One region of the Pantoea sp. X-Soil-OKNW-556 genome, then DNA from elsewhere that is predicted to be linked to it. Evidence: riboswitches for the same ligand, from Rfam matches in the RefSeq annotation. Region 1 holds a riboswitch; each other region holds the start of a gene.
The links. Region 1 has a riboswitch for thiamine pyrophosphate ahead of thiM (hydroxyethylthiazole kinase). Riboswitches for the same ligand answer to the same signal wherever they lie in the genome.

Region 1 (3,145 bases):
TTTCGGTTTTTAACGCGGAATATCCATATGTTGTGATTGTAGAGGCGAGAAATAACGAAAATAAAATAGCAGATACAACGTTCATGTCATTTACCTACCGAATTATAGAAAAGTTCACCAAGGTATTCGCCTTTATCTGAAGCGTATTCCAATATAACCACCAGCAAGTCCTCCAGAGAAGCGACCAATCTCGGTGTATTTTTTCTTAGAACATTCATCTTCCCGGCCAATTGAGCAAGCCTCATCGATTTCATTAATTGAGTGAATTGCATGTTGTTCTGGTTCTGACTGAAATTTTGGCATTAATGCGGCTGGAGCCTAAGCCGCTAAACCAGTCTCTCGCGAGACAGGGGGGTCTTCTTTCACATAGCCAGGATAAGCGTTAGACGGTGTGATTTTAGCCTTGCAAGGACATGAACTGTGGCTATCAAGCGATCCGGCAATACGTTTTTTATCGGGGCCGCTGGTGTAAAAAGGTATGCCTCCGATAATCTTGTAGGTCTTACCATCTTTCCCACAGGTAACAGGATTGCCTTCTTGCGCCTGCGGTGATTTTGCCGCCGCATGACGTCCTGTCTCCCTGACAAAGCACAATTCCTTTTGCCATAAATCCTTCATCTTGTTGTGGGAATAATCTCGGTGGTCATTTTACAAGCAACGACCACATGCGCAATGTGTATTTGTTTTCAATCGTAGTGCTGCGATTTATCACGCGAACTTGAAGTTTTACGCGATAAATCGCGCCGCTACGCAACGTATGGGGAAAAAGCCCAGCGGTATATTGAGCAGGGCGGGCTTGCGTCAGCAAGTCACTTGCCCTAATCTGCCAGTCATATAAATGACTCGGGGTGCCCTTCCTTGTGAAGGCTGAGAAATACCCGTACCACCTGATCTGGATAATGCCAGCGTAGGGAAGTCAGATGCCTGACCGCATTCGCCTTCTTGATCGCCGGTTGGGAGCTTTATGAAACAACCTGACCTTCTTTCCTCCGCGCAACTCGCGCACTCGCTTCAGTTACTGCAACAACATGCTTCGCTGGTACATTGCATGACCAATGATGTGGTACAGACCTTTACCGCTAATGTCCTGTTGGCACTGCGTGCCTCACCTGCCATGGTGATCGACGCTGATGAGGCCGCACAGTTCAGCGGTTATGCCGATGCTCTGCTCATTAACGTGGGTACGTTGACGCGCGATCGCAGCATCGCCATGCAGGCTGCGGTAGAGGCGGCAAACCGTGCCGGCACACCCTGGACGCTCGACCCGGTCGCAGTGGGCGCGTTAACCTTTCGCACCGAATTTTGTCAGCAGCTATTGACCCAGCAACCGGCAGCCATCCGTGGCAACGCCTCGGAAATCCTTGCCCTGGCGAACCAGGCGGCGGGCGGGCGTGGCGTGGACAGCATGCATCAGGCTGACGCCGCACTCAGCGCTGCTCAACAGTTGGCGCACGATTACCGCAGCATCGTGGCGGTAACCGGCGAAGTGGATTACGTTACCGATGGTCAGCATACCTTTGCCATCCCGGGCGGCAGCCCACTGATGACACGCGTAGTGGGGACAGGTTGTGCACTGTCGGCAGTGGTGGCGGCTTTTGCCAGCCTGCCGGGTGAACGTCTGCAACATGTGGCGGCAGCTTGTCGGGTCATGTCACTGGCCGGTGAACGGGCGGCACGTCAGGTCCAGGGGCCGGGCAGCTTTGTTGCTGCCTTTTTGGATGCGCTGTGGACACTGGAGGTGACGCCATGAAACGTATTAACGCATTGACTATTGCCGGTACTGACCCCAGCGGTGGTGCTGGAATTCAGGCCGATCTCAAAGCCTTCTCCGCGCTGGGTGCCTATGGCACCAGCGTCATTACCGCGCTGGTGGCCCAGAATACCCGTGGTGTGCAGTCGGTCTATCGTATCGAACCAGATTTTGTCGGAGCGCAGCTGGATTCGGTGCTCGATGATGTGCGTATCGACACGGCAAAAATTGGCATGCTGGCGGAAACGGCGGTGGTGGAAATTGTCGCTGACAAGCTGAAGCGTGCCAGCCTGCCGTTCGTGGTGCTGGACACCGTTATGATTGCCAAAAGTGGCGATGCGTTGTTATCACCGGATGCCATCGCCAGCCTGCGTGAGTTGTTGTTACCACAGGTATCGTTGATTACGCCGAATTTGCCAGAAGCCGCGGCGCTGCTTGGCCGCAGTGTGGCGCAGGATGAGAAGACGATGCTGATGCAGGGGGATGCATTGCTGGATCTCGGGTGTGAAGCGGTACTGATGAAGGGAGGACATCTGAGTGATGCGGAGAGCCCGGATTGGCTTATCACCCGCAACGGACGTCAGCGTTTTACCGCGCCACGCGTCAATACTCGCCACACCCACGGCACCGGTTGTTCGCTGTCAGCTGCGTTGGCGGCGCTACGTCCACGCCATGATGACTGGGCTGCGACGCTCTCCGAGGCTAAAGCCTGGTTGCAACAAGCGTTACTGCATGCCGATTCTCTGGAAGTCGGAAAAGGCATTGGACCGGTGCACCATTTTCATCGTTGGTGGTAGGGCGTAACGCCGAATTGCCATTTTTTGCCTGCGTATCTGTCTGAAAAATGGAGTCAGCAATTTGCCAGCCTGGCGGATCCCGGTCCAGGCTGTTGGGGGCGAATCGGCAGGTGCCGGTTCCAATCCAGCCATTAATCAGGAGTGAGTATGACGGACATCGTTCAGTTATTGGGCCAAGAAGCGGATAGCCTTCTTCAACATCGCTGCATGACCATTCCAGCGGAAAGCCTTTATTTACCGGGCGCGGATTATGTTGATCGCGTAATGACCGATAACAATCGTTCTCCTGTGGTATTACGCAACATGCAAACGCTGTACAACACCGGTCGCCTGGCTGGGACGGGTTACCTGTCGATTTTGCCGGTTGATCAGGGGGTTGAGCACTCCGCCGGCGCTTCATTTGCCGCCAATCCTCACTACTTCGACCCGAAAAATATTGTTGAGCTGGCGATTGAAGCGGGCTGCAACTGCGTCGCTTCCACCTACGGTGTGCTGGCCTCGGTGGCGCGGCGTTATGCGCACAAGATCCCGTTCATGGTGAAGCTGAACCACAACGAGACGCTGAGCTATCCGACGCAATATGATCAGACGCTGTACG
Region 2 (3,145 bases), 2.2 Mb from region 1:
GGCCATTCGAGTAAGCGGAACAGGTTCCAACTGCGCAGGCCGAGCTGCGCCGCCAGCTGACGTTGCTCGCCCGGGATGCTTTCCAGCGACTGCAACAGCATGCGCGTGGCCAGCGGCAGATTGAAGAACACATGTGCCAGCAGAATGCCCTGCAACCCATAGGGTGAGAAGTGATAATCGATACCTACCAGGCTGCACAGCTGGGCCAGCCAGCCGCTGCGACCATAGACGCTCAGCAGGCCGAATATTGCCACCAGCACCGGTAGCACCAGCGTCATGGCGCACAGGCGTAACAGCAGGTTACGTCCGGGAAAACGTCGACGGTACAGGGCGCGCGCCAGCGGGATCGCGGGGATGACTGAGAACAGCGCCGACAGTAACGCCTGCCAGAAGGAGAAAGCCAGTACGTGATGCAGATAGTCATCGGTGAGCAGGCCACGCCAGTCACCGATGGGGGCTGACATCAACAGCGCACCAAACGCCAGCAGCGCCACCGCGCATAACAAGAGCGCGGTGAAACTGCCGGGCAGCAGCCAGCCGGGAATTAACGGCTGACGGCGCGTTGCCATGCACTTATCCAGTCGGCGCGATGGTCGGCAACCTCAGTCGGGCTATATTGCAGCGCCGTTTGCGGTACGTTTAGCGTCTGATAACCGGCAGGCAACTCGCTTTTAATCACCGGATACATCCAGTTGCCGGTCGGGATGGTCTGCTGGAAGGCCGGGGATACCATAAACTGCATAAATTGCTGCGCCAGTTTTGGTTGTTTGCTGCTGGCGAGCTGTGCCGCCACTTCAACCTGCATGTAATGGCCTTCGCTGAACGGCGCTGCCGCGTAGTTTTCTTTCTTCTCTTCAATGATGTGATAAGCCGGGGAGGTGGTGTAACTCAGCACCAGATCGCCTTCACCTTTCAGGAACAGGCCATAAGCTTCACTCCAGCCTTTGGTGACGGTGACGGTTTTTTGCGCCAGTTTTTGCCAGGCTTCCGGCGCTTTGTCGCCATACACCTTTTGCATCCACAGCAGCAGGCCAAGTCCGGGGGTGCTGGTACGTGGATCTTCATAGATCACGCGCCATTTTTCAGGGCTTTCTACCAACTCTTTCAGACTTTTGGGCGGGTTCTTCAGTTTGTTTTTGTCATAGACAAAGGCGAAGTAGCCATAGTCGAACGGGATAAAGGTGTCGTTGTGCCAGCCATCTGGCAGTTGGAGTGCGCCGGTATCCACCTGGCTTTTGGCAAACAGGCCGGTTTTTTCTGCCGCCTGCACCAGATTGTTATCGAGGCCCAGCACGATATCCGCTTTGCTGTTTTTGCCTTCCATACGGACACGATTGAGCAGCGACACGCCATCTTCGAGCGCGACATATTTCAGCTCACAGCCGCACTGGGCTTCAAAGGCTTTTTTTACTGCCGGACCGGGTCCCCAATCGGCAGAGAATGAATCGTAGGTGTAGACGGTCAGTACCGGTTTGGCAGCCAGCGCTGGGGCAGAAATCAGCAGCAGCACGGGCAGAACTTTTTTAAACACTTTGCGCTCCTTGAGGAGAAGATAAGGTTGAGTCGCAAAGGATCTGAGCAGTGAGGCATCTCAAATCCCTACGCCGGTATTAACCGGATCAGGTTCGACGGGTCTCTCTCAGCCCCTGTAATGCAGGGCACCCCGTTGAGAACGGCTCATTCTAGTCATTTCCGGCTCAGGGCGAAAGGTTCACAGCTCCGGCGGGGCAAACCAGGCGGATTTAAAGTCAAACCAGCCAAGGGTATTCATGCGCACACCACGCATACTGCGCTGGCCTTCCAGCAGCAACCAGTGATGAAACAGCGGATGCAGGTAGTCACTGTCCACCAGTTGCTTGCTCCATTCCGCCAGCGGTAGCGTTTTTTCGCGCCAGCGTTCAGCCGCGCTTTGCCAGTCTATTGGGATGCATTGCTGCATCAGCGGCAGCTCATACAATTGAGCGAACAGCGAGTAATCCAGCGGCAGGGTGAAGTTGACACTGCCAAGCCAGATATCGCTTTCGCCTTCACCGTTAAACCATGCTTCGTAACTCAGTTCACGGGTGATTAACTCTACGCCCTGCTGCGCCAGCAGTGGGCGCAGCGCATTGGCGATCCCTTCATGCTCAACATGATGGCTGTACCAGCTGATGGTCAGTTGGGTGAGATGCTGTGGTTTGCTGACTGGGGTTAAGTCGCGGCGGTGGTGCCAGCGAGGAATCAAGCCATAGGCCGGGAACCAGTAGCGTTGATACCCTACCCCGGCGTTGTTCAGCAGGGCGATAGGGTTAAACAGATAGCTGACCCAGCGGCGGAAATGGGCATCGCGTCCCTGCTCTGAACGTTGGTCATACAGCAGAAAATAGCAACCCTCTTCCAGGCGGCTCTCCTCCGATTTTTCATCGGCGGTTTCGCCCTGCAACTTCACTCCGGCATACACCAGTTCGTCGCTGATTTCCGGTAATACCCAGATTGAGACATCATCAATCAACGCGCGGTAGCCGAAGTAGTCATCAAAAGCGGCAATTTTAAGTTGGCTTTGCTGGTTGCGCACCACGCTGTAGGGGCCGGTGCCAATCGGCTGACGGGCGAAATCGCGAACCGTTTGCCACTCGCGCGGCAAGATCATCGCGCTGACGCTGCCAAGCAACCACGGTAGCCAGTTATCGGGTTGAGTCAGTTGAATATCCAGCGTCCAGGGGGCAGGGGAGTGAAGTTTGGCAATATGGGAGAACAGCGGTTGGGTACGCAGACGATCCAACGAGCTGATGACATCCTCCATCTCCAGTTCACGACCGTGGTGAAAACGAATCGCGGGTCGCAGGAAAAAGCGCCAGTGCAGCAGCGATGTTTGTTGCCAGTGATGGGCAATATCGGGTTCAATTTCCCCCTTTTCCTCATTTATCCGTGTCAGACCACTGAAGATTTGCCGCGCTAAATGGGTTTCGGAGCGACGCAACGGGGAACCGGGTAGCAGGTTGGGAAGCGGGCGATAATAGAGGACGCGCAGAATATGCTTACCCTGGCGGAAGCTGCGGCCGAGGTGAGAAGCAATCATTTGGCGTACCTGATTTTTGTCGCCTACCAATTGCACCAGTTGTTCGATGCGATCCTGCTCCAGCAAATCTTCGGCGCGCTGCTGCTG
Region 3 (3,145 bases), 2.7 Mb from region 1:
TTCACGGCAGTGACCGCACAGGCAAGCAAACTCACGTTTGCTCAAATGCATTTCGTGGCCGCAATAGCCGCACCAGCGATGCGAACGAAAGAATTCCGCCAGTTGCACGCCACGCCCGGCAAGCTGGAACAGGCCGACATCTTCGTCAATCAACTGGCGTACTGAGCCCATATTGTCAGAACGTGATTCACGCACCAGCCAGACGTTTTCACCCTGCCATTCGCCAATCACCATGCCGCTGCTGCCCGCCAGATCGAATTGTTCCGCCGTCCCGTGCGGCAGCTCACCCTGTGGCAGCCAAAGTTTTTGTTCATGGCTGACAATCCACCAGCCAGCGTCTACGCTTGAGATCTCACGTTGCATTTAAATCGTCATCCTTAGCGTCTATTCGCAGAATGAACCACTATAACCCACATGGAGCCTTGTATGCTTACTCAGTTAGATGACCTGACCGAGCGTGTAGGCCGCGGTAACGAATTGGTCGATTCATGGCTACACGCGCGTCGTCAGCTACTTGTGACTTACTACCAGTTGGTTGGCATGAAGCCCAAAAAAGATGCGTTGAGTGCCCTGGACGAACAGGCGCTGGATGCCTTTTGTCATAACCTGGTGGATTATCTCTCCGCCGGCCATTTCAGCATTTATGAACATATTATCAGTGAGATGCAAGGTGACAGCCCGATGATCGCCGCCGCGCAAATCTACCCGTCACTGGAAGCCAATACCGAACGAATGATGCAACTGTATGACGGCCATCTTCAACAGGCCATCACCGATGACAACTGCGTCACCTTCCAGCAGGCGCTGTCTGAAGTGGGTGAAGTGCTGGAGTCGCGTTTTACGCTGGAAGATAAGCTGGTGCATCTGGCATGGGACAATCAGCTGGCGCATACGCCGGTAGCGAATGAAAGCATCATCGCCCGCCCTGCTTAGCCGCCCGCATTTGTAAAAGACTTGTTATTCGTAAAAAGCCCTTCTATGCTACGAGGGCTTTTTTATTTTACGGTTTAACACCGTAAATATTTTCTTGTCGGAGTGCCCATTTTGGGCTGAGACCGTTAATTCGGGATCCGCGGAACCTGATCAGGTTAGTACCTGCGAAGGGAACAAGAGTAAATATCACAGCCGGTGCGCGCGCCGTTTCTGTTACTCCTTCCGGACTCCGGACAAGCAACTTCCATCATTTACAGGAAACTTGCTATGTCTGTTGTAAAAACTTCTCGTCGTGAACAACGCGCCCAGGCGCAGGAATTTATTGATTCCCTCCAGGGCACTGCCTTCCCCAATTCTAAACGTATCTGGATCACCGGCAGTCGTGATGATATTCGTGTGCCGATGCGTGAGATTCAGCTCAGCCCGACCCTGACCGGCGGCAGTAAAGATAATCCGCAATACGAAGCCAACGAACCGGTGCCGATATATGACACGGCCGGGGCTTACGGCGATCCGCATGCATCGATTGATGTTCATCGGGGGTTGAGCAAACTGCGCGCCAACTGGATCGCGGAACGCGGCGACAGTGAAACCATCGACCAGCTCAGCTCCAGCTATACACAGCAACGCCTGGCAGATGAGGGGCTGGATCACCTGCGTTTTGAACATCTGCCCCAACCGCGACGTGCCAAAGCAGGCCGCCGTGTTACCCAGTTGCATTATGCGCGTCAGGGCGTCATTACCCCGGAAATGGAGTTTATTGCACTTCGTGAAAACATGGGGCGCGAGCGCATCCGTGGCGAAGTGTTGCTACAACAACATCCTGGCCATAGCTTTGGTGCGCATCTGCCGGAAAATATCACCGCCGAGTTCGTGCGTCAGGAAGTCGCCGCAGGGCGAGCCATCATCCCATCCAACATTAACCACCCTGAATCTGAGCCGATGATCATTGGCCGCAATTTTCTGGTCAAAGTGAATGCCAACATCGGCAACTCGGCGGTCAGCTCCTCAATTGAAGAGGAAGTGGAGAAACTGGTGTGGTCGACACGCTGGGGGGCTGACACGGTGATGGATCTCTCGACCGGCCGTTATATCCATGAAACACGCGAGTGGATTTTGCGTAACAGCCCGGTGCCGATTGGCACCGTACCGATTTATCAGGCGCTGGAGAAGGTAAACGGCATCGCGGAAGATCTGAATTGGGAAATCTTCCGCGACACCTTGCTGGAGCAAGCCGAACAAGGCGTTGACTACTTCACCATCCACGCCGGCGTGCTGCTGCGTTATGTGCCGATGACGGCGAAACGTCTGACCGGCATCGTTTCGCGTGGCGGTTCAATCATGGCGAAGTGGTGTTTGTCGCACCATCAGGAGAGTTTCCTGTATCTGCACTTCCGTGAGATTTGCGAAATCTGTGCTGCCTATGATGTTGCTCTGTCGCTGGGTGATGGACTGCGTCCGGGTTCGATTCAGGATGCCAACGATGAAGCGCAGTTTGCCGAGCTACATACGCTGGGTGAGCTGACCAAAATCGCCTGGGAATATGATGTGCAGGTGATGATCGAAGGTCCGGGGCATGTGCCGATGCAGATGATTCGCCGCAATATGACCGAACAACTGGAACATTGTCACGAAGCCCCGTTCTATACCCTCGGCCCACTGACCACCGATATCGCCCCCGGCTACGATCATTTCACTTCTGGCATCGGTGCCGCGATGATTGGCTGGTTCGGCTGTGCGATGCTGTGCTACGTCACCCCGAAAGAACATCTGGGTTTGCCGAATAAGGAAGATGTGAAACAGGGATTGATCACCTATAAAATTGCCGCTCATGCCGCCGATCTGGCGAAGGGCCATCCTGGCGCCCAGATCCGCGATAACGCCATGTCGAAAGCGCGATTTGAGTTTCGCTGGGAGGACCAGTTCAATCTGGCGCTCGACCCACATACCGCGCGCGCTTATCACGATGAGACACTGCCGCAGGAGTCGGGCAAAGTGGCACATTTTTGTTCCATGTGCGGCCCGAAATTCTGCTCCATGAAAATCACCCAGGAAGTGCGTGACTTTGCCGCCCGTCAGCAGGCGGAAGCCCAGCCGATTGAAATCGGGATGGCGCAGATGTCAGATGCCTTCCGTAGCCGTGGCGGTGAGCTTTATCATGCCGCCGATGCCCTGAAAGAGGAAAATGTATGACCGCCGCCTTCCCCAGTAC
Region 4 (3,145 bases), on a different replicon from region 1:
ACGGCGGTTAAAACCAATCATCAACGGCACACCTGCTTCCCGCACCGTGGCAAGGCAGCTTTGCACGCGCGCCAGGCTGAGATCGACCGGTTTTTCACAGAAGATGGCTTTGTTCGCTCTCGCGGCGGCTTCAATCAAATCGGCATGAGTGTTGGTGGCACTGCAAATCGCCACCAGATCGATGCTGCTGTCTGCCAGGATGGTGGCGAGGTCGGCAACTGTCGCGCCATACTTCTCGGCCAACGCTGTCGCTGCCGGAGCATAGACATCCATAACATACGCCAGCCGACACTGCGGATGGGCGGCGATATTTCCTGCGTGGATCTGGCCGATACGACCGGCACCCAATAAAGCGACATTCAGCATTGGTTATTCCTCGGGGGTAGAAAGGTTGTGGCGTTATTAATCGATGCGGGTGCAGATCAAGTCAAAACAAAGCCCCGGCGGCGTGATGAATTGATGAGGTAGATCACAGGCTTTTTTGATGTAACTAACATCAAATGTGAATAATTACTTGTATTTCATGCGCTTGATGGATTTGGCTTTTTGCCAGGATGTACGGATACTGATTGCCTGTGAGGTAGATGACATCAGGACATGCCATGAAGCAACATCACTGGAAATCGCCGTCGATCAAACAAATCGCGCAGGAAGCTGCCGTCAGTCCCGCCACCGTTGACCGGGTGCTGAATGGTCGCGAAGGCGTAAGGGAAGTGACGCGCAAAAAAGTGGCAGACGCGATGCAGCGGCTGGGATTGAACGCAGATACCGGCAACCCGAGTGCTAACAGAACGCGCATTGCGATTATTTGCGAATCCGGTTCCAGTTTTCTCCATCAGGTGGAGCAACAGGTACGCGCTGCTATCAATGATTATCCCCAGCTCCATTTCAGCCTCGATAGCGTGCCGAACGTGCAATTCAATGCCGAACGCTTCAGCCAACTGATTACCCGGCGAGCCGCCACCAGTAGCGGCATCATCCTGGTGTGTCGCGATGAGGTAAAAATAAATCGTGCGGTTAAAGCGGCGATTGATGATGGGGTCCCGGTCATTTGTCTGACCAGCGATCTGCCCAATTCGCGGCGCAGCGCCTATGTGGGTATCGATCAGGTCGCTGCCGGAGCCACTGCGGGCTGGTTTATGGGCCGTATGCTGCCCGCACAGCAATCGGGCAATATTCTGCTGATTTGTAGTTCGACCTATCGTACCCAGGAGGAGCGTGAGATTGGCTTTCGCCGCGTGTTGCGCGAGGCATTCCCCTGGTTAACCATTCGTGATCGCGTCAACATTAACGACGAAGCGGAAACCGCGTATCTCAGCGTAAAAAAATGGCTGGAGCGGGGGAACCCGTTGGCAGGGATCTACAACACCGCAGGCGGTAACGAAGGGGTGGCGCGCGCGTTAACCGATTTTGGCGTACAGGATCAGGTGATATTTATCGGCCATGAATTGAGTGAAGCGAGCCGACTGCTGCTGGAGAACGGCACCCTGGATTTGGTGCTCGGCCATGATATTCGTCGGGAGATCGATCTGTGCCTCGCCCTGTTGCAACAGCCGGGCAGCGGTCAGTCGTTCAGTGACAGCAAAATTCCGCTGCTCACCTGGCATCGCTACTCTTATTTTGCCTGACGGCTCAGGGGCAGAACACCACCCACAAAATGATCACGCCGAATATACACACCAGAATGGCTGAAATGATTGAATCAGCACACATAATTTACCTGCCGGATTTCAGGATGAGGGGACGAGAATACGCGCAAATCATGGAGAAAAATGGATGAACCTGAAACAGGGAATTTTTAAAGGTTAGGCTTTGTTGCCGGGCTTACACTTGACGTAGCCTGGCGGCTGCAATACAAATAGACGCGTCGGGGGAGTCTCGCTCAAGAGACTGAGAGGCTAAAAGCGCACTGCGCGGCTTAGCGACCCTTTGAACCTGACCCAGTTGATACTGGCGTAGGAAGACTGACAGCCTGTCATTTCGGCTGTCTGACATCGGGACGTTTTTCCGTTGCGCGTGTCATTTCCCTCCTCCTGTATCCCGGGTCTCAGTGCGAAAACTGAGAGGCCGATGTGAATTCTCCCCTTTGTATTACGGAATACCCGCTATGAGCCGCTGGTCTGTACTCGGTGGCGGTGTTGCGGGCCTGTGTGTGGCGACCTTACTCGTCGAACGCGGTGAACAGCTTGAAGTGATTAGTGATGACACGCGTCAGCCCGCCTCCTGGTTTGCCGGGGGTATGCTCGCACCCTGGTGTGAAGCAGAAAGCGCACCACGCGCCGTCATTGAGCTGGGGCAGCACTCCGCAGCCTGGTGGCAACAACGCGTCAGTTGCGTTGAACATCAGGGCACGCTGGTGGTGGCACCACCACGCGACAGCCAGGAACTGAACCGCTTTGCCCGCATGACCGAACAACATCAATGGATTGATCCGGCAGACGTGGAGCCAGCCCTCGCCGGGCGCTTTGCCCGTGGTCTGTTTTTTGCGCAGGAGGGGCATCTCGATCCTCGCCTGGCACTGAATGAAATGCGTGAAAAGTTGCAGCAACGTGGGGTGGCTTTTCACCACGGGAAGCCGTCGGGGCAGGTGATTGACTGCCGGGGCATCCATGCGGCAACAGCGTTGCCAGGCCTGCGGGCGGTGCGTGGCGAGATGTTGATTTTACACAGCGATGAGGTGCGCTTCTCACGCCCGATTCGTCTGCTGCATCCGCGCTTTCCCTGCTATCTGGTGCCGCGTCGCGGCGGCCATTTTATGCTCGGTGCAACTATGGTCGAAAGCCATGATGCCAGCCCGATCAGCGCCCGTGCCATGATGGAGTTGCTGAGCGCGGCCTGGGCCATCCACCCGGCGTTGGCCGAAGCGCGTATTGTCGAAAGCGCCAGCGGTTTGCGTCCGGCGTATCCGGCAAATCTGCCGGAAATTCACTATCAAAACGGGACATTTTACCTTAACGGGATGTACCGCCACGGCTTCCTGCTGGCTCCGCTGATGGCGGAACAACTGATGCAGCGTTTAACTTCGGAACAACTTCATGAATATTCAGCTTAACGGTCGCCCGGTGCTGACGGCCGCCCGTACCCTGACCGAACTGCTGCGTGAGCAGCAGATTGACGTGGCCTGCGTGGCAACCGCCTACAACGG

Region 2: linked by a shared signal. The riboswitch ahead of thiB (thiamine ABC transporter substrate binding subunit) and the one ahead of thiM (hydroxyethylthiazole kinase) in region 1 are both predicted to bind thiamine pyrophosphate.
Region 3: linked by a shared signal. The riboswitch ahead of thiC (phosphomethylpyrimidine synthase ThiC) and the one ahead of thiM (hydroxyethylthiazole kinase) in region 1 are both predicted to bind thiamine pyrophosphate.
Region 4: linked by a shared signal. The riboswitch ahead of AC6I8T_RS23005 (FAD-dependent oxidoreductase) and the one ahead of thiM (hydroxyethylthiazole kinase) in region 1 are both predicted to bind thiamine pyrophosphate.

What each region holds. Positions count from the first base shown of each region.
Region 1 is NZ_AP035990.1:2,979,148-2,982,292, reverse strand. It holds gene AC6I8T_RS13985 (hypothetical protein) at 133-303, opposite strand; TPP riboswitch at 835-931, shown strand; gene thiM (hydroxyethylthiazole kinase) at 965-1,750, shown strand; gene thiD (bifunctional hydroxymethylpyrimidine kinase/phosphomethylpyrimidine kinase) at 1,747-2,547, shown strand; gene fbaB (class I fructose-bisphosphate aldolase) at 2,695-3,145, shown strand, end outside.
Region 2 is NZ_AP035990.1:785,820-788,964, forward strand. It holds gene thiP (thiamine/thiamine pyrophosphate ABC transporter permease ThiP) at 1-569, opposite strand, end outside; gene thiB (thiamine ABC transporter substrate binding subunit) at 545-1,531, opposite strand; TPP riboswitch at 1,579-1,676, opposite strand; gene sgrR (HTH-type transcriptional regulator SgrR) at 1,712-3,145, opposite strand, start outside.
Region 3 is NZ_AP035990.1:279,842-282,986, reverse strand. It holds gene nudC (NAD(+) diphosphatase) at 1-363, opposite strand, end outside; gene AC6I8T_RS01250 (Rsd/AlgQ family anti-sigma factor) at 427-933, shown strand; TPP riboswitch at 1,022-1,123, shown strand; gene thiC (phosphomethylpyrimidine synthase ThiC) at 1,201-3,126, shown strand; gene thiE (thiamine phosphate synthase) at 3,123-3,145, shown strand, end outside.
Region 4 is NZ_AP035991.1:503,744-506,888, reverse strand. It holds gene iolG (inositol 2-dehydrogenase) at 1-366, opposite strand, end outside; gene AC6I8T_RS23010 (LacI family DNA-binding transcriptional regulator) at 603-1,628, shown strand; TPP riboswitch at 1,860-1,979, shown strand; gene AC6I8T_RS23005 (FAD-dependent oxidoreductase) at 2,108-3,052, shown strand; gene thiS (sulfur carrier protein ThiS) at 3,036-3,145, shown strand, end outside.